2 regions of the Aeribacillus sp. FSL K6-3256 genome follow, and region 1 is predicted to be linked to the other one. Evidence: a T-box and tRNA genes for the amino acid it is inferred to sense, from the RefSeq annotation. Region 1 holds a T-box; the other holds one or more tRNA genes.

Region 1 (12,046 bases):
AGCCAGCCGTTAAACGGCGTATTTTTTCCTTTTGATGCAAATGTTGAGGCATCTATTCTTTTTTCTTCCTGTAAATCAATGAGCGTCAAATCTGCAGAAATGCCTTCTTTTAATTCCCCCATATCCAAGTTAAAAGCTCTAGCAGGCTTTACCGTCAGCCAATCAACAAGTTGTTTCAATGTAAAAATGCCCCGTTCGACAAAATATGTGTACAAAAGAGGAAAGGCAGTTTCCAACCCGACGATCCCAAACGGCGCCTTATCGACCTCTAAAGATTTCTCCTCCATCGTATGAGGCGCATGATCCGTAGCAATAAAATCGATTGTTCCATCCAACAGCCCTTCGATTAATGCTTTCTTGTCTTCTCTGCCTCTAAGCGGCGGATTCATTTTAAAGTTCGGATTAAGCTCCGGAATATCTTCATCACATAAAAGAAGATGATGCGGGGTCACTTCGCATGTCACGCGGATGCCTGCTTTTTTGGCGTCTCTGACGGCTCTGACGGATTCTTTTGAACTAATATGGCACACGTGGTAATGGCAGCCGCTAGCTTCTGCCAGCAGAACATCTCTTGCAATTTGAACGGATTCACATACAGATGGAATGCCGGATATACCGTGATTTTTTGCAAAAACTCCATCATGGAAGGATCCGCCGTTGATAAGGGTATTGTCTTCACAATGCGCGACAATTGAATATCCTTTCTCCGCCGCTTTTTTCATTGCCTGAAACATCATGCCGGCCGACTGGACACCTACGCCATCGTCCGTAAAGGCAAAAGCACCTTCCTCTTTTAATGCATCAAAATCCGTTAATTCGCTTCCGCTTTGCCCAAGTGTGATCGCTGCATAAGGAAGAACGCGAACCTTTGCTGTTTCTTTAATTCGCTTTTGTAAATTGATCATTTTTTCTTTCGTATCAATAGGCGGCTTCGTATTAGGCATGGAGGCAACGGTTGTAAAGCCGCCCTTCGCTGCAGCCAGCGTGCCGGTGGCAATCGTCTCTTTCGCTTCTCCACCCGGTTCACGCAGATGAACGTGAAGATCGATGAATCCATGGGAAAGAAGCTTTCCGTTGCAATCGATCACGTCTCCCGCTCCATCAGCTATCTCTTCCGATATTTGTTTGACTATTCCGTTTTCCACAAGAACATCCCGTTTTGTCAATTCGCCTTCCTCTGTTAACAATTGCGCATTTTTAAATAGAATGGACATGTTTCTTCTCTCCCCCTTGTGCTTTACTTTCAATCGCCTGTTTTATAACTGCCATGCGGACAAATACACCGTTTTCCATCTGTTTAAAAATTCGCGATCGGCTGCACTCTACTAAATCTCCGTCGATTTCAACTCCTCTGTTGACCGGTGCAGGGTGCATAATAATCGCATGGTCCTTCATCATTTTTTCCCGTTCCTTTGTCAATCCGTACTGCTCCAAATATTGATCAGCTGTCCATTTTTCGCTGTGGCGTTCATGCTGGATTCTTAAGAGCATCACAACATCTGACATTTCGATTGCTTCATTGATCGATACGTATGTACCGTATGGATTGGTGTCGTCCCGAAATTTTTCAGGTCCAGAGAACAATACGGTTGCCCCGAGCCTTGTCAGCACTTCTGCATCAGATCTTGCTACACGGCTGTGGCGAATGTCACCGATGATGGAAACCGTCAATCCGTTAAAACTCCCAAACTCTTCACGAATTGTCATCAAATCGAGCAAACATTGCGTTGGATGGTGTCCGCACCCATCGCCAGCATTTAATATGGATACTTGGACACGGCCGATAAGCTCGTCAAAATACCGGTCCTCGGGATGTCGGATGACGACCGCCTCGACACCGATTGATTCTAAAGTTTTTACAGTATCGTACAACGATTCTCCTTTTTGAATGCTTGAAGAAGCTCCATCCACATTTAAAATGTCAAGTCCAAGTTTTTTTTCAGCAGCTTCAAAACTAAACCTCGTCCTCGTACTCGGCTCAAAAAACAAGTTGGCGATAAATGTTTGTTCTCCGACTTTCCATCGTTTTCCCATTTTAAAGCGTTCCGCTTCATCCAAAATGGCAATAATCTCTTCAGTTGACAGCGTGCTCATTGTCACTAAATGTTTCATCGCTTTCTTCCCCTTTCCTTTAAATAAAAGCGATTGACGTTTGAATTTTAAAAAAACACCCTGCCAAGGCATGACAGGGTGTAAGCAAATGACGAAGCATGATTTGTCCCACACACCCTTGAAAGCCTCTCTGGACTTTTTTAAAAGGTGATTGCTACGCTACTGAATCTTCTTCATTTGTGTCAAAAATATGTTCTTCTTTTTTACCTGGGAGCACAAAGTTTAAAATGACGCCAATGATTGCAGCTAATGCCATTCCGTGTAACTCAAAGCTTTCCCCGAACTTAATCATCGCTTCGCCAATTCCTATTACTAAAATGACGGAAGTGATGATTAAGTTTCTTTTTTCGTTCAGATCAACTTTATGCTCAATCATCATTCTTAATCCTGAAGATGCGATGATCCCGAAGAGCAGTATTGAAACGCCACCCATTACTGGAGTTGGAATCGAACTGATCAAGGCGGAAATTTTTCCAATAAAGCCAAACAAGATTGCAAATAGAGCTGCACCGGCAATGACATAAACGCTGTAAATCCTTGTAATCGCCAATACGCCGATATTTTCGCCATATGTCGTGTTCGGCGGTCCACCGATAAAAGATGCAATCATGGTTGCCGCTCCGTCGCCGAGAATGGAACGGGCAAGTCCAGGGTCTTTGATTAAATCTTTTCCGATTACTTGGCTTAGCAGCATTTGGTGACCGATATGCTCGGATAATGTCACCACTGCGACTGGAACCATCAGCAGAATGATTTCAGATGTAATGTGAGGTGTATAATCAACAAATGGAATGATAAAGTTCGGGAGCTGAAACCATTTGGCTTCCGCCACTTTTTGAAAGTCGACAATACCGATTATAAGCGAGTATACATATCCGCCGAAAATTCCGATTAATACAGGGATTAGGTTAAAAAATCCTTTAAAAAATGCCATTGTTATAATGGTGATCAGAAGCGTAACAAGGCCTGCTGAAAAGTGAAGCAAGCTGTAATGTCCTTTAGGATCGTTCATGGCCATACTCACAGCTGTTGATGCAAGGCCAAGTCCGATTACCATAATTACTGGACCGACGACAACAGTTGGAAGTAATTTCATAATCCATTTATATCCTGTCTGTTTGATGATAAGCGCGACAACCCCGTAAACTAGGCCTGCCAAAAAGCTGCCGATCATCGCCGCTCCTACACCGCCGGCAGCTTTAGCCGCAATTAACGGTGTGATGAAGGCAAAGGAGGAGCCGACATATGCCGGCACTTTTCCTTTTGTTATCAAAATAAATGCGAGTGTGCCGAGACCGCTGGAAATCAAAGCAACAGAAGGATCAATTTTGACTAAAAACGGTACGAGAATCGTTGCTCCAAACATGGCAAATAAATGTTGGAAGCTTAAGGCGAGCCATGTGATAAAATCAGGTTTATCATGAACATCTAGTATAATATTTCTTTTCATGTTTTTTCCTCCTTATGGAATTTGCACAAAAAAACCTCTTTGGCCGATGAGGCACAAAGAGGTTTTGCCAAAGTGCATACAAATAGCGTATACACCTTTCGGACCCCTTTGCAGCCTCACGGGACTGCTATTAAAAGGGACATCTATTCATTTTCATAAATGGATACTTTTTCTTTTTCATCTACTTCCAAAAGCTGTACAACAATTTTTTCTGATTTTGAAGTAGGTATGTTTTTCCCGACATAATCCGCTCGGATCGGCAGTTCGCGATGGCCGCGGTCAACAAGTACAGCTAGCTGGATTTGCGCTGGCCTGCCGTAGTCAACAATGGCATCCATCGCTGCCCGTACCGTTCTTCCCGTGTAAAGGACATCGTCTACTAAAATGACTTTTCGATTGTTAATATCGATCGGGATATCTGAACCTTTAACGAGCGGTTCACCGCTTTCTGTTTTTTGTGTTAAATCATCCCGGTAAAAAGTAATGTCAAGGTTGCCGACAGGTATCTCTTTTCCTTCAATGTCCTCTATTCTTTTTGCAAGACGTTTGGCTAGATAAATTCCCCTTGTCTTGATTCCGACCAAAACACAATTGTCTATACCTTTATTGTGTTCGATAATTTCGTGGGCTATTCTAGTTAGCGCCCTTCTGATCGCCTGCTCATCTAAAACAACCGCTTTTTCCGGCATGCTCATCACCTCAAATTTCGGTTAAAAAAACCTCTCATCCTGAGGATGAGAGGTTTTGTGCATAGCTCACCTATTGCCATACGATTCCTTCTCAGCCTCACGGGACTGCAGTTAAAGGATGCTGTATTGTCTAAACGTATTATGACAGAGCAGCTCGTAAATGTCAACGATCATTTCTTAACATTTGCAAAATCTTTTCGAATTCTTCCGGGAGCGATGCTTCAAACTTCAAAAACTCTTTTGTTCTTGGATGCTCAAAACCAAGTACGCCTGCATGAAGAGCCTGTCCATGAATCGGAAGTGTTTTTTTCGGTCCATATTTTGGATCGCCGGCTAGCGGAAAACCGATATATTTCATATGCACGCGGATTTGATGCGTTCTTCCGGTTTCCAGTCGACATTCAATATATGTATAATCCGAAAATCGTTCCAGCACATGAAAATGGGTGACAGCTTCTTTACTGTTTGTTTTTGTTACCGTCATTTTTTGCCGATCCTTTGGATCCCTGCCGATCGGAGCATCAATTGTGGCATGATCGTGCGGAATTACCCCGTGTACAATCGCCTTATATCTCCTTTCAACCCTCTTTTCCATTAATTGATTTGCTAATGATTCATGAGCGTAATCATTTTTGGCAACCATTAATAAACCTGAAGTATCTTTATCAATCCGGTGAACAATTCCCGGACGAAGGACTCCGTTAATTCCGGACAAATCTTTACAATGATATAAAAGACCGTTCACAAGTGTTCCTGAAGTGTGTCCCGGCGCTGGATGGACGACCATCCCACGCGGTTTATTGACAACGATGACATCTTCATCCTCATAGTATATATCAAGCTCCATCGGCTCAGGCTTGACATCCAGCTCTTCCGGTTCTGGAACAGATACAATGATGACATCACCAATTTGGCACTTGTAATTGGCCTTCACCGATTTTTCATTTACTGAAACAACCCCGTCCTTGATCCAATTTTGGACCAACGTTCTTGACCAATTCTCATCTTTATTGGCCAAAAATTTATCTATTCGTTCATTTTCCTCTTTTTCCGTCACAACAAAAGTAAATTGCTCCATTTTCTACTCCTTTTGCTTCTTTTCTTCAAAAAATAGAAAATATATGAAAAGTAAAATAACACCGATTGTTAAAGATGAATCGGCAATATTAAAAATTGGAAAATTATAACCGAAAATATATGTATGGATAAAGTCCACCACCTCTTTGCGGAAAAGGCGGTCAATAAAATTCCCAATCGCTCCGCCAAGCATTAAGCTGAGAGCAACCCCCAGCATTGCATTTTGTTTCGCATATTTTTGCATATAATAAATAATCGCTACGACAACAATAATGGTAATCACATAAAAGAACACCATCTGGTTTTGCAATATTCCCCAAGCCGCTCCTTTATTGCGGTGAGACGTTATGTATAAAAATCCGTTGATAATTTCAATGCTTTCGCCAATTTCCATATTTTTTACGATCAGCCATTTTGTCCATTGGTCGAGAGCGATGACAAATAATGCAATCAAATATTTAAGCACACTGCGTTCCTCCACTCACTGGCAAGTTTCCATCAAATTTTAGCACATTTTTTGACAAACAGTAAAGAAGGGGAACAAGCAAAAAAGTGAAGCTTGTTCACTTCACTTCTTAATGATATTCTAGTGTTTTTTTTAAATATGATTTCATATTGAGAAAATCATGAATCGTTCTGGCTGTCGGAATTTGTGCCAATTGTTCGAGCGGCAATTTTTGCAATGTTTCTTCACATATGCCATAAAGTCCATATTCCATTTTTTCCAATGCAAGCTCAACATCGTTGAGCTCATTTTTTACATCCCGGATAAAAATCGGGTCATCCAATTGACTTTTGGCGAGCCGCGCATTAAGTTCGTCCTTCATTAACGTTAATTCGTCTTTGATTTGATCGAGCGGATTCATTATTAAAACCCCCTCGTCTGTTTTGTATTTATATTGTAACCGCCGCACTGCCTCCTATCACATTCAAGTTTTTCCACACACGTAAATAGCGGCTTGGAAATAATTCACACTTTAAAAGCTAAAAAGCTGAATTCTTCTTTCAATTTTGAGCAAAGTATTCATTTTTGAAAAAGCATCCGAGAAAACTTTTCCAATTGACTATGACGGATTTCAATGAAAGATCGTTCTTTTTATGACACTTCTTTATGAGGAAGCATTGCTAAATGAAAAAACTCCCTGTTTGCACAGGGAGCTGATAAAACTATGCTAAATGGCTGTAGTGATCTTTCACAATGCTTGCACATCTTTTGCACAATGTCGGATGGTCTTGATCAGTGCCTATATCTGTTGAAACAACCCAACATCTTTCACAAGTCTCACCATCCGCTTGCTTCACAATTATTTTGATGCTATCAAATGTTTGCGCTTCTTCTGGAGCATCTTTGTAATCACCGGCAATTTCTAACTGGGAAACAATAAACAGCTGTTTTAAGTCCTCTTGTATTGAATTGAACAATTCTTTTATTTCTTCGTTCGGATAAAGGATGAGAGCAGCATTTAACGATTTGCCGATCACTTTTTCATTTCGGGCGATTTCCAGGGCCTTTAATACATCATCGCGAACTGACATAAACTGATCCCATTTCGCTTCAATCTCTTTGCTGCCTTCAATCTCTACAGCTTCCGGCATATCGACAAGCTGTACGCTCTTTTCTTCAACTGATTCAATATGTCCCCATACTTCTTCTGTTGTATGCGGCAAAATCGGTGTCATCAGCTTTACAAGAGCAAGAAGCGCTTCATATAAAACCGTTTGGATAGAGCGTCGATTATGGCTGTCAGCAGCCTCAATATACAGAATGTCTTTTGCAAAATCAAGATAAAATGAGCTTAGCTCAATCGTACAGAAATTGTGAACGTCATGATAGATGGATGCAAAATCATATTCTTCATATGCTTTTCGCACTTTGGCAATTAGTTTATTCAGTTTAATGAGAATATAGCGATCCACTTCTCTTAATTTTTCTACAGAAACACGATGCTGATTTGGATCAAAATCAAACAAATTTCCTAACAAGAAACGGTACGTGTTGCGAATTTTCCGATATACTTCAGATACTTGTTTTAAGATTGCATCAGAGACGCGAACGTCCGATTGATAATCAACTGATGCTACCCATAGACGAAGAATATCTGCTCCAAACTGTTCCGTCACTTTGGCAGGAACAACAACATTTCCTAGCGATTTGCTCATTTTCCGTCCTTCGCCGTCCAGCGCAAATCCATGGCTTAAAACGCCTTTATATGGAGCTTTTCCAGTGACAGCAACTGCTGTAGACAGCGATGAATTAAACCAGCCGCGATATTGGTCAGAGCCTTCTAAATAAAGATCAGCAGGACGCTGCAAATCTTCCCGTTCAACTAAAACTGCTTGATGAGAAGAGCCTGAATCGAACCAAACGTCCATAATGTCTGTTTCTTTTGTAAAAATGCCGTTCGGGCTTGAAGGGTGTGTAAATCCTTCTGGAAGCAGGTCTTTTGCTTCGCGTTCAAACCAAACGTTCGAGCCGTGCTCGCGGAACAGTTTTGCCACATGTTCAATCGTTTCATCTGTTATGATCGGCTCCCCATTTTCACCATAAAACACTGGAATTGGCACGCCCCATGCCCGCTGACGGGAAATACACCAATCGCTTCGATCGCGGATCATGTTATGAATGCGAATTTCTCCCCAATTAGGGATCCATTTCGTTTCTTTAATTGCTTGCAGCAATTCATCTCGAAAATCTTTAATGGACGCAAACCATTGCGCTGTTGCTCTGAAAATCGTTGGTTTCTTTGTCCGCCAGTCATGTGGATAGGAGTGAGTAATAAATGAAAGCTTTAGCAATGCCCCTACTTCTTCTAATTTTTCCGTTATTTTTTTATTTGCGTCATCATAAAACAATCCTTCGAACCCTGGAGCTTCTTCTGTCATGTACCCTCTTTCGTCGACAGGACATAATACGCCTAGGTTATATTTTTGTCCGACGACAAAATCGTCTTCCCCATGGCCTGGCGCTGTATGGACGCATCCTGTACCAGCGTCGGTCGTTACATGTTCGCCAAGGATCACTAATGAATCGCGGTCATAGAACGGGTGTTTCGCAACCACATATTCCAGCTCTTTGCCTTTAAACGATTTCACTACTTCATATTCTGTCCAGTCCAGCTCTTTTGCCACTTCTTCGAGCAGGGCAGATGCGATCACAAACTTGTCAGCTCCAACCTTCACTACAGAATATTCCAAATCAGGATGAACAGCAATTCCTAAGTTTGCAGGGATAGTCCACGGAGTAGTCGTCCAAATGACGATTTTTTCTCCATCTGTTAATACATTTTTTCCGTCCTTTATTTCAAATGCAACATAAATAGAAGGCGAGCGTTTGTCATAATATTCAATTTCCGCCTCTGCCAAGGCAGATTCGCTCGATGGAGACCAATAAACCGGCTTCAAGCCTTTATAAATATATCCCTTTTTCGCCATTTCTCCAAAGACGCGAATTTGCTGAGCTTCATATTCTGGTTTCAAGGTGACATATGGATTTTTCCAGTCGCCTCGAATTCCAAGGCGTTTAAATTGCACGCGCTGCCGCTCAATTTGCTCCCATGCATATTGCTCGCAATGTTTTCGAAACTGCGCGACATCCATCTCTTTTCGATTGATTTTTTGTTTCTTCAAAAGTGCTGTTTCAATTGGCAGACCGTGTGTATCCCATCCTGGAACATAGGGTGCGCAATATCCGCTCATGGATTTATAACGGACAATAATGTCTTTTAAAATTTTGTTTAAGGCATGCCCCATATGAATATCCCCGTTTGCGAACGGCGGACCATCATGTAATATGAAAAGAGGCCGTCCTTTCGTGCGCTCCTGCACTTTTTCATAAATATCCATCTCTTCCCATTTTTTCTGGATCTCAGGTTCTTTTTTCGGAAGGTTTCCTCTCATTGGAAAGTCTGTTTTCGGCATTCGTAACGTCTCTTTATAATCCATTCTCATTCCTCCACATAATATTTGTTCACTAAAATAAAAAAACTCCTCATCCCTAAGGGACGAGGAGGAATCTCGCGGTACCACCCTTTTAGATGCGCACAAATCATGCACATCCACTCATAAACATAACGGACTTGGCCGCCACAGCCTACTAGCATGTTTCAGCTATGGACTCAAGGGTGATGTTCATCCTTTCGCCTTTACCCGGGCTTCCACCGTCCCCGGTTCGCTGTCATAAAGGGCTTGAAAGGACTACTGTCCCTCTCATTGTTTTGTCATATTCCGTTTTATTTTCGTATTATATGAAATCACGAACAAAAAAGTCAAGTTATACTTTCGGTTCTTCCGCTTCTTCTCCTAAGATTGGCTCGACATTGTATTCCATTAAGTGATCCCAATCATCATTTTTTAGCAGATCAAGCTGTGCTTCGATGAGCATTTGAAAACGGGTGCGGAATACTTTTGACTGCTTTTTCATCTCTTCGATTTCCATTGCAATTTTATGCGATTTAGCAAGTGCTTCATTGATGATTCTGTCAGCATTTTTTTCCGCTTCTTTAATGATCAGCTTCGCTTCCTTTTGAGCGTTTCTTTTCACATCTTCCGCAGCTTCCTGCGCAACTAAAATCGATTTATTTAACGTTTCTTCTATATTTGTAAAGTGATTCAGCTTCTCGGTTAATTCCTTCACCTTTAATTCCAATTCTTTCTTTTCGCGGATGACCATTTCATAATCTTTAATCACTTGATCTAAAAACTCATTTACTTCATCTTCATCATAGCCGCGAAAGCCTTTTGTAAATTCCTTGTTATGAATATCCAGCGGGGTTAAAGGCACAAATTCCACCTCCATATGTATGTTTTTCGCAAAACACTAATCCAATTATAAACGATTTTTCGACAGAATGGGCAAAAATCTTTCCATTTGTAATATTATTTTTGTATTCCGATCTTAATGCGCCACTTATCTTTTCTTGTTTTCCCTTCAATTGCCAAAACTTTGCTTCTTCCGAATCCTCGGACAGATAACACATCATCTTCCGCAATTTCAAAATGAGCATCCTCAACAATTTTCCAATTGACTTTGACGAGACTATTTTCAATAAGCGATTTTATTTTTTGCCGAGATTGGTGATAAACATTTGCTAGAACAGCATCGAGCCGAAGCGAAGAAACGGTGATCAAAGAAATATCCATTTCTTCTTCATGAGAAAACACATCTTCGAATGGGATCTGTTTCAAACGAACGGAAATCTTTCCAATTTTATTCCAGTTCAGCTGCAGGAAATTGGCAATTTCTTGCGCAACCATGACTTGCACCGTTTCATCATGAATGATAATGTCGCCGAACTTGCTCCGTTTTAAGCCGAGCGACATAAGCGATCCAAGCACTTCGCGATGTGATAATGTCACGAATTTTTTCGGGAACATGATTTCAAATGCGAACATTGAAAAATCATCTAATGTCGGTTGAATATAGTCAGGGTAAAAAAAAGCCCGCTTTCTTTCAGCATTTTTATAGCCTCCGAAAAATTGCACGTGAACATCCGGATTTTCACCGATCAATGTCTTAATGATTTTCTGTTCCCGCGGATCTAAAAAATCGGTCAATTTTGGCCGATATTGCTCAGTCACAATTTGTTTCCATCCAAAGACTTTGTCAATGAACTCCCTTTCTTCTTTGCGAAAATGCTGATAAACACTCTCCATAAGAGACAACTCCAATTATGATATGAAAAGAGCCGATTGGCATACAAAACAATTCGAATGTCAATCGGCGAATGAATTTTATGAAATCATACTAAAAAGAGCATACAGCCCATAATCTGCAAAATGCAGGGCAATCAATGCAACAATAGGAGATACATCAATCATCCCTAATGGAGGAATGATTCTTCTAAACGGTTCTAAATAAGGCTCACATATAGCCGCTAAAAATTGTCCAATGGACGTTTCCCTTGCATTCGGAAACCAAGACATCAAAATATAAATGATAATCGCATAGGAATAAATATCGAGCAAAAAACTTAATATGTTATATATTGTCCCCATCAATCATTTCTACCACCTTTTATTTTCATCATCTGCCATGAAATCGGAAATGGAGCCGGCGACATCTACGTTATCTGGGGTACATAAAAATATGTTTGTTCCAACACGCTGGATGTCTCCGCCAATCGCATAAACAGTGCCGCTTAAAAAATCAACAATTCTTTTTGCCTGATCATGCCCGATCCGCTGCAAATTGACAATGCATGAACGGCGGTTTTTCAGATGATCAGCAATTTCTTGCGCCTCTGAATACGTTCTTGGCTCACATAATATTACTTTAGTGGATTTTTGGGCGCTTTGCAAACTTACAACATTTTGTTTTCCGAAAGCGGCATTTTTTTCAACGCTGCTGTTGTGATTGAACATAATCGGTTCATGTTGGTGTTTCTCTTCCGGAGCTTCCATATCTTCAATCTCATAATCTTCATCATCGAGGGCAAAAAAGCTTTTAAATTTATTCTTTAAGCTCATCTGATTTACCTCCAGTTTCGTTTTATGTACCTACTAGCGAGGAGCCGATGCGAAGATAAGTAGCCCCTTCTTCAACCGCGATTTTGTAGTCGTTGGACATCCCCATTGATAGCTCTGTACATGGTGCATTCGCTATATTTAGTGCTTTCACTTGTTCCTGCAGTTGCTTTAAACTTCGGAAGCATCTTCTGATTTCATCTTCATCTTCTGTAAATGGAGCCATTGTCATTAATCCGACAACTTCGATATGGCG
Region 2 (12,046 bases), 1.3 Mb from region 1:
CATCAATATTAATATAAGTATGTATTTTCGGATGCTCTGCAAATGTGATCGCAAGCGGGGTAGATCGTGAACCTGGGCTAATCACAACTTCAGAAATACCTTTTGTAATTAATCCATTTACAAATGCAATGACATAGTCAGATAGATTTTTATTTTTCATTCAGTTTTCCCCCTAATGCATGCTGCATAGGTCCAAATTTGATTTCTGTCTCCCTGTATTCCTCTTCCGGCTTTGAATCTCCAACAATCCCGCATCCTGCGTACAAATAAGCTTTTTGCTCATCCAGCAGACCTGAACGGATCGCAACGACAAATTCTCCGTTGTCCTGATCATCCATCCATCCAACCGGAGCAGCATACCAGCCTCTCTCTAAAGGTTCTTCATTGCGAATAAATGCTAGAGCAGCATCTTTCGGATAGCCGCCAAGCGCAGGGGTCGGATGCAATTTTTCTACAAAATCAATCAACGTAAAACCTTTTTTTACGGTTCCTTCAACAGGTGTATACAAATGTTGAATATTCGGCGTTTTTAAAATCGTTGGATTGTTTTGTAGTTGCACTTCTTGGCAATATTCACGGAACACTTTTTCGATCGCTTTTACAACAATTTGATGTTCATGAATGTTTTTTGTATCTGAAAGCAGCATCTGAGCGTATTCTTCGTCTGCCTCCACTGTTTTTCCTCTTTTAATTGATCCTGCTACACATGCAGACTGAACCTTTTGGTCTCTCTTACTTACAAGCCGCTCAGGAGTTGCGCCAACGAACGTTTTTCCTTCATTTTCAACAACAAATAAATAACAATTAGGCTGATGTTCATTTAACATTGATAAAACATAATGTATATCAATCGATCCCTCAAACTCCAGCAGCATTTCCCTTGCCAATACGACTTTCTCAAAACGGTTTTGTTTTATTTGTTCTGTTGCTTTTTCAACAGCTGCCATCCACTCTTTTTTATGAAACAAACTTTCTTTTTTGATGGTAAAATTCAAAAAAGAATTTGTGTCTTCATTTTTTTTCTTTAAGGTGTATTCATATGTATTGAAATGATTTATAATTTCATTTATATCATCAGTTGATTGAATTAACCTGTTTATAGTAGCAAGTGTGTGACGGCCAATTTTTGTAATCATGAAAGAAGGCAAAGTGAATCGTGCTTCATGAAACGGTTTCCATTTTGAAGAATTCGCATTTTTTAAAGGGTCAAAAGAAAAACCCCCAAAAAGAAGCGGACCCGTTCCAATCGGATGGGCGCCTTCAATTTGTATATGCTCTTTCCAATCTTTCCACTTTGAATAAATGTCAAAAAAACGGTTGGAAAATTTTTTGTCTGTCGTCAATTCGAGCTCAACACCAATTCCACAAAGGATAAATGTACGATCAGGTGTCGCCCAATAAAATCTTTTCCCTGCATAAGCCGATTGAAAGCTTGAGAAAATCTGGAGCGGATCTTTCTCCTTGATTTCAAATACATAACTTAAAATGATTGGATGGGAATATTTTTTGACATGATTGACAGCATTCGCAACTTTATCCCTCAATGTATCTGAACATGGAATTGAAACCAAAGATGATCCCTCCATAACCGAAAAATAGCTTATATTAAGATACACCTGTTCAAAATTTATGTCAACTATATTATAGAATGACGCAATGCAAAACAACAAGCAAACAAACTGCCTCAGCTCTTTGATGGGGCTTGAGCATTTATTCCAATGAAAAACAATTGACACTCTTTCGACATTTTTCTAGACTAGGTTGTGGGGAATAGCTTTCGTTTTCAGAATGAAATAAAGGAGAGAACATATTATGCATCCTAAAACGGAGTCACATAATGTACCCATTATAAAAGCTGAACGAGGGTTTCGGGCTTGGTGGATGCTTTTAAGACCCCATACATTAACTGCAGCATTTGTCCCCGTGATTGTCGGAACTCTTTTGGCACTGCAAGTAGGACCCATTCATATTGGACTTTTTCTTACGATGCTTACTGCCTCGTTGTTAATTCAAACAGCCACAAACTTATTTAATGAATATTTCGATTATAAACGAGGTCTTGATACAGAAGAATCTGTCGGAATTGGAGGAGCAATTGTCCGAAATGGCTTCAAGCCCCAAACCGTTTTAAATTTAGCAATCACATGTATTGTTGTCTCTATCCTATTGGGAATTTACATCTGTCTCCAGTCAAGCTGGTGGTTGGCATTAGTCGGTTCAATTTGTATGGCAGTAGGATACTTATATACTGGAGGTCCATATCCAATCGCTTACACGCCGTTTGGCGAGCTAGCTTCAGGTTTATTTATGGGAGTCGTTATTATCCTTATTTCCTTTTTTATTCAGACAGGTTATCTAACTTCAACAGCTTTCATTCATTCGATCCCGATTGCGATCACGATCGGCGCCATCATGCTTGCGAATAACATAAGAGACTTAGACGGCGATAAGGAAAACGGAAGAAAAACATTAGCAATTTTGCTTGGCCGCCAGAATGCAATTCGATTTTTAGCAATTATGTTTATTGTTTCTTACTGTCTCATTTTTATTATGATCATTTTTGATTATTCCACATGGTGGTCTATTCTTGCTTTTCTTAGCATTCCAAAAGCTATTCAGGCGGTGAAGCGATTTGTCGGCAAAACAAAGCCTATTGAAATGATGCCGGCCATGAAAGCAACATCGCAAACAAACACTTTATTAGGCTTTTTGCTTGCTGCAGGTTTGCTCATAAGCACCATCATATCTCAGTAACACGATAGTATGTTTACTATCGTGTTTTTTTATTAAGCTTTACTGTGAAATTTGTTCTGTATCATCCACTCGCAATTTCAATATGCTGAGCAAATGTTTTTTCCTGAAAAAACATCTCGATAGGTCACAGCCTCTTTATCGGATAGCCAGCCTGTTTCTCAGCCGAATGATGTTGTATTAGCCTTTCAAGTGCCATCAGCTTCAAAGCATAGCGTTAAAAAAGGCGCGGAAGCAGCAATCCTTTCCTGACATGTTTTAAAATGATGATGAAATTTATGGCTGGAAAGGTGAATTTTTTTCATGATTTTAAAGTTATAATTTATTCCTTTTCGTCCAAAATAGCTTTAGATTCTAAAAAAGAAGGTGTCTTTCATATGGACATGGACGAAAAAAAATTAAAGGATTTCCAAAAGCAATTAATATTCATGAAAAATGAGATTGAAAAACGTTGGGACAATAACGATCATTTTCAATTGGAAAAAGGGCTGGACCATGAATCAACTGGAGAGCTTTCCAGCTACGACAATCACCCCGGAGACGATGCGACCGAACTGTATGAAAGAGAAAAAGATTTAGCTTTAAATAAACATTTAGAAAAAGAATATGAAGAGATCGTTGAAGCATTAGAAAGAATTCATGAGGGCACATACGGTACTTGTTCCGTCTGCGGAAAAAAAATTGATGAAGACCGTCTCAAAGCCATACCGACAGCCAAAACATGCAAAGAACATACTCTAGTTCAAACGATTTCTCATGAAAGACCTGTAGAGGAAGAAATACTTGATGCGACTTTTCACGGATCCTCTCAAATCGACCATGAAAATACCGCTGTTACTGAGCCGTATGATTATTTTCAAGATGTTATCGAATACGGAACGTCAGAAACACCGCAAGATGTAAGAACTCCACCGTTATCGTACGGAGATATGTATAATTCCGATGATGAAATTGGATATATTGAAGATATTGAAAACTTCATTTATACAGATATTGAGGGAAAAAACGTAAACGTCTATCCGTCACATGAACATAAACGATATGAAAAAATGCTTGATGAAGAGGATTTAACAGTTTTATGGGGAGATCTTCCATTAACAGAAAAAGAACCATATGCGAAAAATGATTAAAATTACAAGAAGACAAAAAAAGCGTTGCAAACTGCAACGCTTTTTTTGATTTCGAAATGACTCCGCAGGCAGGATTCGAACCTGCGACCGTTCGGTTAACAGCCGAATGCTCTACCACTGAGCTACTGCGGAATATAAAAAAATTTAAGGCATTTTGCCAAATAGAACAGCTTTTGACTGACAATTGCAGCAATGTCAATTGCCCAACTAGGCTGCTTAAAAAATAGCAATGGGCCTGAGTGGACTTGAACCACCGACCTCACGCTTATCAGGCGTGCGCTCTAACCAGCTGAGCTACAAGCCCATATTAAGCGGGTGATGGGAATCGAACCCACGACATCAGCTTGGAAGGCTGAGGTTTTACCACTAAACTACACCCGCGCGAAAATATTTATTTTTCTATTTAAATGATAAACACGCAATTTCCATGCCTCTTCCTCTTCCAGCACTGTTCGAGGATGTAAATGCGTCGAGGCAACTCGCAGATTATTCATTGAAGTGTCGCTCGTGGCTGAGGTTTTACCACTAAACTACACCCGCATAATAAGCTGATGATAGAAATAAATACTTAACTATAGGCAAATGGGGCGACTGATGGGAATCGAACCCACGAATGCCAGAGCCACAATCTGGTGCGTTAACCACTTCGCCACAGTCGCCGCAATTAATAAAACAATGGCTCGGGACGGAATCGAACCGCCGACACAAGGATTTTCAGTCCTTTGCTCTACCGACTGAGCTACCGAGCCGTAAAACTCCGATAAAAAATTATGTACAATCCATCATTAAAGAAAGAATTCATTGACACAACCTGCTGTACTTGAAAAATTCCTCCTACAGCTGTTGAATCAATAATTAATGGCGGTCCCGACGGGAATCGAACCCGCGATCTCCTGCGTGACAGGCAGGCATGTTAACCGCTACACTACGGGACCATTGGTTGCGGGGGCAGGATTTGAACCTGCGACCTTCGGGTTATGAGCCCGACGAGCTACCGGACTGCTCCACCCCGCGATAATAATGACGGAGGAGGAGGGATTCGAACCCCCGCGCGGTTTGACCCGCCTCTCGGTTTTCAAGACCGACCCCTTCAGCCAGACTTGGGTACTCCTCCATATAATAAAGATGGTGGACCTTGCAGGATTCGAACCTGCGACCGGACGGTTATGAGCCGTCTGCTCTGACCAGCTGAGCTAAAGGTCCGAAAAATGGCGGTGGAGGGGATCGAACCCCCGACCTCACGGGTATGAACCGTACGCTCTAGCCAGCTGAGCTACACCGCCAAATTAAATATGGAGCCTAGCGGGATCGAACCGCTGACCTCCTGCGTGCAAAGCAGGCGCTCTCCCAGCTGAGCTAAGGCCCCTTTAAATTCCCTGGTCGGGAAGACAGGATTCGAACCTGCGACCCCATGGTCCCAAACCATGTGCTCTACCAAGCTGAGCTACTTCCCGATATGGCGCGCCCGAGAGGAGTCGAACCCCTAACCTTTTGATCCGTAGTCAAACGCTCTATCCAATTGAGCTACGGGCGCAAATATGGTGCCGAGGACCGGACTTGAACCGGTACGGTAGTCACCTACCGCAGGATTTTAAGTCCTGTGCGTCTGCCAATTCCGCCACCCCGGCAGAGAAAAGCGGAAGACGGGATTCGAACCCGCGACCCCCACCTTGGCAAGGTGGTGTTCTACCACTGAACTACTTCCGCGTATTATGCGGGTGGAGGGACTTGAACCCCCACGCCGTAAGGCGCTAGATCCTAAGTCTAGTGCGTCTGCCAATTCCGCCACACCCGCGTCAAAATGGTGAGCCATGGAGGATTCGAACCTCCGACCCTCTGATTAAAAGTCAGATGCTCTACCGACTGAGCTAATGGCTCATAAAAAATTTTTTTCTCCTAATCCATTTTTCATTTGTCAGATGTCCCTTCCTCTGCCAGTCTTTTCGAGGATGTTGGATGCGTCGGGACAACTCTCTGATTGTTCGTCGAAGCATTGCTCGTTTCTCTGACGACTAATCTAAAAGTTCCTGCTCAATATGCAACACCTTTAATGATGCCGGCGAGAGGAATCGAACCCCCAACCTACTGATTACGATTCAGTTGCTCTGCCAATTGAGCTACACCGGCATGATGAATACAACAATCAATAATCAGTCTTGCTTCATTTGATCGTCGTTCCAATCTTAGAAATCTTGTCCAAGGAAAAGTTCAATTGGTACGATGAAGCAGCATGAAAGACGATATCTCGACCGTGCTTTGCCAATTGAGCTGAATCGATATACTGTATGGTGGAGGATGACGGGATCGAACCGCCGACCCCTTGCTTGTAAGGCAAGTGCTCTCCCAGCTGAGCTAATCCTCCAATTCAAAAATCACCAGAGGACATATGCAAAGTAAATAAAAGTCCATAATTCTTTCAAAACTAGATAACGGTTCCTTCACGAATAGATGCTCTTTCTTGGTTAAGTCCTCGATCGATTAGTATCCGTCAGCTCCACGTGTCACCACGCTTCCACCTCGGACCTATCTACCTCGTCATCTTCAAGGGATCTTACTCGCGTTTAGCGATGGGAAATCTCATCTTGAGGGGGGCTTCACGCTTAGATGCTTTCAGCGCTTATCCCTTCCGCACATAGCTACCCAGCGATGCCCCTGGCGGGACAACTGGTACACCAGCGGTGCGTCCATCCCGGTCCTCTCGTACTAAGGACAGCTCCTCTCAAATTTCCTGCGCCCGCGACGGATAGGGACCGAACTGTCTCACGACGTTCTGAACCCAGCTCGCGTACCGCTTTAATGGGCGAACAGCCCAACCCTTGGGACCGACTACAGCCCCAGGATGCGATGAGCCGACATCGAGGTGCCAAACCTCCCCGTCGATGTGGACTCTTGGGGGAGATCAGCCTGTTATCCCCGGGGTAGCTTTTATCCGTTGAGCGATGGCCCTTCCATGCGGAACCACCGGATCACTAAGCCCGACTTTCGTCCCTGCTCGACTTGTAGGTCTCGCAGTCAAGCTCCCTTCTGCCTTTGCACTCTCCGAATGATTTCCAACCATTCTGAGGGAACCTTTGGGCGCCTCCGTTACCTTTTAGGAGGCGACCGCCCCAGTCAAACTGCCCACCTGACACTGTCTCCCGCCCCGATCAGGGGCGCGGGTTAGAATGTCAGTACAGCCAGGGTAGTATCCCACCGTCGCCTCAGCGCAAGCTGGCGCTCACGCGTCTCTGGCTCCTACCTATCCTGTACAAGCTGTACCCACATTCAATATCAGGCTGCAGTAAAGCTCCACGGGGTCTTTCCGTCCTGTCGCGGGTAACCTGCATCTTCACAGGTACTATAATTTCACCGAGTCTCTCGTTGAGACAGTGCCCAGATCGTTACGCCTTTCGTGCGGGTCGGAACTTACCCGACAAGGAATTTCGCTACCTTAGGACCGTTATAGTTACGGCCGCCGTTTACTGGGGCTTCGGTTCGCACCTTCGCTTTTCGCTAAGCGCTCCCCTTAACCTTCCAGCACCGGGCAGGCGTCAGCCCCTATACTTCACCTTACGGTTTCGCAGAGACCTGTGTTTTTGCTAAACAGTCGCCTGGGCCTTTTCACTGCGGCTCATCATGGCTTATCACCTTGATGAGCACCCCTTCTCCCGAAGTTACGGGGTCATTTTGCCGAGTTCCTTAACGAGAGTTCTCTCGCTCACCTTAGGATTCTCTCCTCGCCTACCTGTGTCGGTTTGCGGTACGGGCACCTCTCACCTCGCTAGAGGCTTTTCTTGGCAGTGTGGAATCGGGAACTTCGGTACTTCCTTTCCCTCGCCATCACAGCTCAGCCTTCCGGCAAGCGGATTTGCCTGCTTGCCAGCCTAACTGCTTGGACGCGCACATCCAGCCGCGCGCTTGCCCTATCCTCCTGCGTCCCCCCATTGCTCAAACGGTGAGGAGGTGGTACAGGAATATCAACCTGTTGTCCATCACCTACGCCTTTCGGCCTCGGCTTAGGTCCCGACTAACCCTGAGCGGACGAGCCTTCCTCAGGAAACCTTAGGCTTTCGGCGGAGGGGATTCTCACCCCTCTTTCGCTACTCATACCGGCATTCTCACTTCTAAGCGCTCCACCGGTCCTTCCGGTCCGGCTTCGATGCCCTTAGAACGCTCTCCTACCGCTGACACCAACGGTGTCAACCCGCAGCTTCGGTGATACGTTTAGCCCCGGTACATTTTCGGCGCAGAGCCACTCGACCAGTGAGCTATTACGCACTCTTTAAATGGTGGCTGCTTCTAAGCCAACATCCTGGTTGTCTAAGCAGCTCCACATCCTTTTCCACTTAACGTATACTTTGGGACCTTAGCTGGCGGTCTGGGCTGTTTCCCTTTTGACCACGGATCTTATCACTCGCAGTCTGACTCCCAAGGATAAGTCATTGGCATTCGGAGTTTGACTGAATTCGGTAACCCGATGGGGGCCCCTCGTCCAATCAGTGCTCTACCTCCAAGACTCTTCCCTTGAGGCTAGCCCTAAAGCTATTTCGGAGAGAACCAGCTATCTCCAAGTTCGATTGGCATTTCACCCCTACCCACACCTCATCCCCGCACTTTTCAACGTGCGTGGGTTCGGGCCTCCAGCAAGTGTTACCTTGCCTTCACCCTGGACATGGGTAGATCACCTGGTTTCGGGTCTGCGACCTCGTACTATTTCGCCCTCTTCAGACTCGCTTTCGCTGCGGCTCCGCCTTTCGGCTTAACCTTGCACGAAATCGCAACTCGCCGGTTCATTCTACAAAAGGCACGCCATCACCCGTTAATGGGCTCTGACTACTTGTAGGCACACGGTTTCAGGTTCTCTTTCACTCCCCTCCCGGGGTGCTTTTCACCTTTCCCTCACGGTACTGGTTCACTATCGGTCACTAGGGAGTATTTAGCCTTGGGAGATGGTCCTCCCTGCTTCCGACGGGATTTCACGTGTCCCGCCGTACTCAGGATCCACTCGGGAGGGAACGGAGTTTCGACTACAGGGTTGTTACCTTCTCTGACGGGCCTTTCCAGACCTCTTCGTCTACCCCGTTCCTTTGTCACTCCTTAATCGAGTGTCCTACAACCCCAAGAGGCACGCCTCTTGGTTTGGGCTGTTCCCGTTTCGCTCGCCGCTACTCAGGGAATCGCTGTTGCTTTCTCTTCCTCCGGGTACTTAGATGTTTCAGTTCCCCGGGTTGCCCTCCATACCCTATGGATTCAGGTATGGATACTGCCCCATTACGGGCAGTGGGTTCCCCCATTCGGACATCTCCGGATCGACGCTTACTTACAGCTCCCCGAAGCATTTCGGTGTTTGTCCCGTCCTTCATCGGCTCCTAGTGCCAAGGCATCCACCGTGCGCCCTTTCTAACTTAACCGTTTCTTCCTAACATGAGCGATCTATTCGTGAATGTCTTTCCGTTATCCAGTTTTCAAAGAACAATCAAGAAGGATATGATCCTTCAAAACTAAACAAAACGGAAAAGCGTACCCTATTTCAATGTATATATCCTTAGAAAGGAGGTGATCCAGCCGCACCTTCCGATACGGCTACCTTGTTACGACTTCACCCCAATCATTTGTCCCACCTTCGGCGGCTGGCTCCCGTAAGGGTTACCCCACCGACTTCGGGTGTTACAAACTCTCGTGGTGTGACGGGCGGTGTGTACAAGACCCGGGAACGTATTCACCGCGGCATGCTGATCCGCGATTACTAGCGATTCCGGCTTCATGCAGGCGAGTTGCAGCCTGCAATCCGAACTGAGAGTGGTTTTTTGGGATTCGCTCCACCTCGCGGTTTCGCTGCCCTTTGTACCACCCATTGTAGCACGTGTGTAGCCCAGGTCATAAGGGGCATGATGATTTGACGTCATCCCCACCTTCCTCCGACTTTTAGCCGGCAGTCACCTTAGAGTGCCCAACTGAATGCTGGCAACTAAGGTCAAGGGTTGCGCTCGTTGCGGGACTTAACCCAACATCTCACGACACGAGCTGACGACAACCATGCACCACCTGTCACCCTGTCCCCGAAAGGGGAACGCCCTATCTCTAGGGTTGTCAGGGGATGTCAAGACCTGGTAAGGTTCTTCGCGTTGCTTCGAATTAAACCACATGCTCCACCGCTTGTGCGGGTCCCCGTCAATTCCTTTGAGTTTCAGCCTTGCGGCCGTACTCCCCAGGCGGAGTGCTTAATGCGTTTGCTGCAGCACTAAAGGGTGGATACCCTCTAACACTTAGCACTCATCGTTTACGGCGTGGACTACCAGGGTATCTAATCCTGTTCGCTCCCCACGCTTTCGCGCCTCAGCGTCAGTTACAGGCCAGAGAGCCGCCTTCGCCACTGGTGTTCCTCCACATCTCTACGCATTTCACCGCTACACGTGGAATTCCGCTCCCCTCTCCTGCACTCAAGTTCCCCAGTTTCCAATGGCCGCTCGCGGTTGAGCCGCGAGATTTCACATCAGACTTAAGGAACCGCCTGCGCGCGCTTTACGCCCAATAATTCCGGACAACGCTTGCCACCTACGTATTACCGCGGCTGCTGGCACGTAGTTAGCCGTGGCTTCCTCGTCAGGTACCGTCAAGGTACCGCCCTGTTCGAACGGTACTTGTTCTTCCCTGACAACAGAGCTTTACGATCCGAAGACCTTCTTCGCTCACGCGGCGTTGCTCCGTCAGACTTTCGTCCATTGCGGAAGATTCCCTACTGCTGCCTCCCGTAGGAGTCTGGGCCGTGTCTCAGTCCCAGTGTGGCCGGTCACCCTCTCAGGTCGGCTACGCATCGTCGCCTTGGTGAGCCGTTACCTCACCAACTAGCTAATGCGCCGCGGGCCCATCCTGCAGTGACAGCTAAAAGCCGCCTTTCAACCGAAAACCATGCGGTTTTCGGTGTTATCCGGTATTAGCTCCGGTTTCCCGAAGTTATCCCAGTCTGCAGGGCAGGTTGCCCACGTGTTACTCACCCGTCCGCCGCTAACCTAAAGGAGCAAGCTCCCTTCGGTCCGCTCGACTTGCATGTATTAGGCACGCCGCCAGCGTTCGTCCTGAGCCAGGATCAAACTCTCCAAAAAAAAGTTTGTCACCAAATGCTCTTGTCAGAATCAACAGGCACGCTTTTCGTTTTGTTCAGTTTTCAAAGATCATTTTCCGCTGTATTTTTACAGCGACTTTTTCAATATACAACTATTCAGAGCAAAATGTCAAGAGTTTTTTTAAAAAGTAATTTTTTATTCATGACTAATGTCTCATTGATCTTAACGACATTTGATATTCTATCACCATTAACCACTAATTGCAATATAAATTTTTATAAAAAAAGATTTATTTTTGATAGTCGTTAGACAAAAATTGATTTAGTAGACGAAAGCATACTCATTCAAATAATTATCTGTTAGAACATATTTTACCACAAACAAACGCATTGTTAAGCACCTCTTACTGTTTGTGATCCGCTAAAATTTCTATCTAACGAGCCAAAGGAAAATCGATGTCAAGCATTTGTCAGCATCACCGTTTTCATAAACACGATTTCACCGGATTGAAACCTGACACTGTGAAGCAATTTATCGATCGAGACAATAGTTTCCTCAACTTAAAAAAAGACGCGATGCAGCCAAGTACAAATAAAAGCAGAATGCTGATGCAGCCATAGCATTTATTTTTTTGTATTAAAAATGGACAAGCATGAATATATAAAATTTAGAGAGACAAAAGCGGGAGGGATAAAAATGGATCTGGCTTTCTTAATTATTGCTTATTTTTTATCCATTTTCCATTTTGCATATGGATATAAAGAAGCTATAAGAATAAGCGAAGAAAACGGAAAAGTGAACGGTTGGTCCGTCATTTTTTCGTTTCCACTCGGATTTATATTTGCATTTTTTACAAACTTTTTTTATCACAAAATATATTTATAAATTCAATCAGTAGATTTATACAATCTTTACGGAAAAGCTTTTTCCTTCATCTTTTCATTGAAGACGAATATTATCACAAAAAACTCATTTTTTATGAAGAAATAATAAAACCCTTGGTCAACAAGGGTTTTTTAAATGGAGCATAGGGGGCTCGAACCCCTGACCTTCGCGCTGCCAGCACGACGCTCTCCCAACTGAGCTAATGCCCCGTTTTTCATTTGTCACAGACAATATTAT

The links. The T-box of region 1 lies ahead of ileS (isoleucine--tRNA ligase). A T-box ahead of a tRNA ligase gene usually reads a tRNA of that ligase, here a tRNA-Ile.
Region 2: it has a tRNA-Ile gene. The T-box ahead of ileS (isoleucine--tRNA ligase) is inferred to sense a tRNA for this amino acid. The anticodon was not compared.

Annotation. Positions count from the first base shown of each region.
Region 1 is NZ_CP150188.1:2,254,580-2,266,625, forward strand. It holds gene NSQ84_RS10715 (dihydroorotase) at 1-1,214, opposite strand, end outside; gene NSQ84_RS10720 (aspartate carbamoyltransferase catalytic subunit) at 1,198-2,112, opposite strand; gene NSQ84_RS10725 (solute carrier family 23 protein) at 2,267-3,562, opposite strand; gene pyrR (bifunctional pyr operon transcriptional regulator/uracil phosphoribosyltransferase PyrR) at 3,706-4,251, opposite strand; gene NSQ84_RS10735 (RluA family pseudouridine synthase) at 4,415-5,329, opposite strand; gene lspA (signal peptidase II) at 5,333-5,809, opposite strand; gene NSQ84_RS10745 (hypothetical protein) at 5,904-6,194, opposite strand; gene ileS (isoleucine--tRNA ligase) at 6,496-9,270, opposite strand; T-box leader at 9,323-9,547, opposite strand; gene NSQ84_RS10755 (DivIVA domain-containing protein) at 9,599-10,108, opposite strand; gene NSQ84_RS10760 (RNA-binding protein) at 10,204-10,980, opposite strand; gene NSQ84_RS10765 (YggT family protein) at 11,059-11,322, opposite strand; gene NSQ84_RS10770 (cell division protein SepF) at 11,332-11,793, opposite strand; gene NSQ84_RS10775 (YggS family pyridoxal phosphate-dependent enzyme) at 11,816-12,046, opposite strand, start outside.
Region 2 is NZ_CP150188.1:908,739-920,784, reverse strand. It holds gene menD (2-succinyl-5-enolpyruvyl-6-hydroxy-3-cyclohexene-1-carboxylic-acid synthase) at 1-160, opposite strand, end outside; gene NSQ84_RS04520 (isochorismate synthase) at 150-1,571, opposite strand; gene NSQ84_RS04515 (1,4-dihydroxy-2-naphthoate polyprenyltransferase) at 1,813-2,754, shown strand; gene NSQ84_RS04510 (TraR/DksA C4-type zinc finger protein) at 3,129-3,881, shown strand; tRNA gene NSQ84_RS04505 (tRNA-Asn) at 3,942-4,013, opposite strand; tRNA gene NSQ84_RS04500 (tRNA-Ile) at 4,112-4,185, opposite strand; tRNA gene NSQ84_RS04495 (tRNA-Gly) at 4,192-4,262, opposite strand; tRNA gene NSQ84_RS04490 (tRNA-His) at 4,465-4,540, opposite strand; tRNA gene NSQ84_RS04485 (tRNA-Phe) at 4,558-4,630, opposite strand; tRNA gene NSQ84_RS04480 (tRNA-Asp) at 4,741-4,816, opposite strand; tRNA gene NSQ84_RS04475 (tRNA-Met) at 4,819-4,895, opposite strand; tRNA gene NSQ84_RS04470 (tRNA-Ser) at 4,906-4,995, opposite strand; tRNA gene NSQ84_RS04465 (tRNA-Ile) at 5,008-5,084, opposite strand; tRNA gene NSQ84_RS04460 (tRNA-Met) at 5,091-5,164, opposite strand; tRNA gene NSQ84_RS04455 (tRNA-Ala) at 5,175-5,247, opposite strand; tRNA gene NSQ84_RS04450 (tRNA-Pro) at 5,259-5,335, opposite strand; tRNA gene NSQ84_RS04445 (tRNA-Arg) at 5,339-5,415, opposite strand; tRNA gene NSQ84_RS04440 (tRNA-Leu) at 5,421-5,509, opposite strand; tRNA gene NSQ84_RS04435 (tRNA-Gly) at 5,517-5,588, opposite strand; tRNA gene NSQ84_RS04430 (tRNA-Leu) at 5,595-5,676, opposite strand; tRNA gene NSQ84_RS04425 (tRNA-Lys) at 5,684-5,759, opposite strand; tRNA gene NSQ84_RS04420 (tRNA-Thr) at 5,936-6,008, opposite strand; tRNA gene NSQ84_RS04415 (tRNA-Val) at 6,168-6,243, opposite strand; rRNA gene NSQ84_RS04410 (23S ribosomal RNA) at 6,340-9,271, opposite strand; rRNA gene NSQ84_RS04405 (16S ribosomal RNA) at 9,410-10,963, opposite strand; gene NSQ84_RS04400 (hypothetical protein) at 11,621-11,809, shown strand; tRNA gene NSQ84_RS04395 (tRNA-Ala) at 11,946-12,018, opposite strand.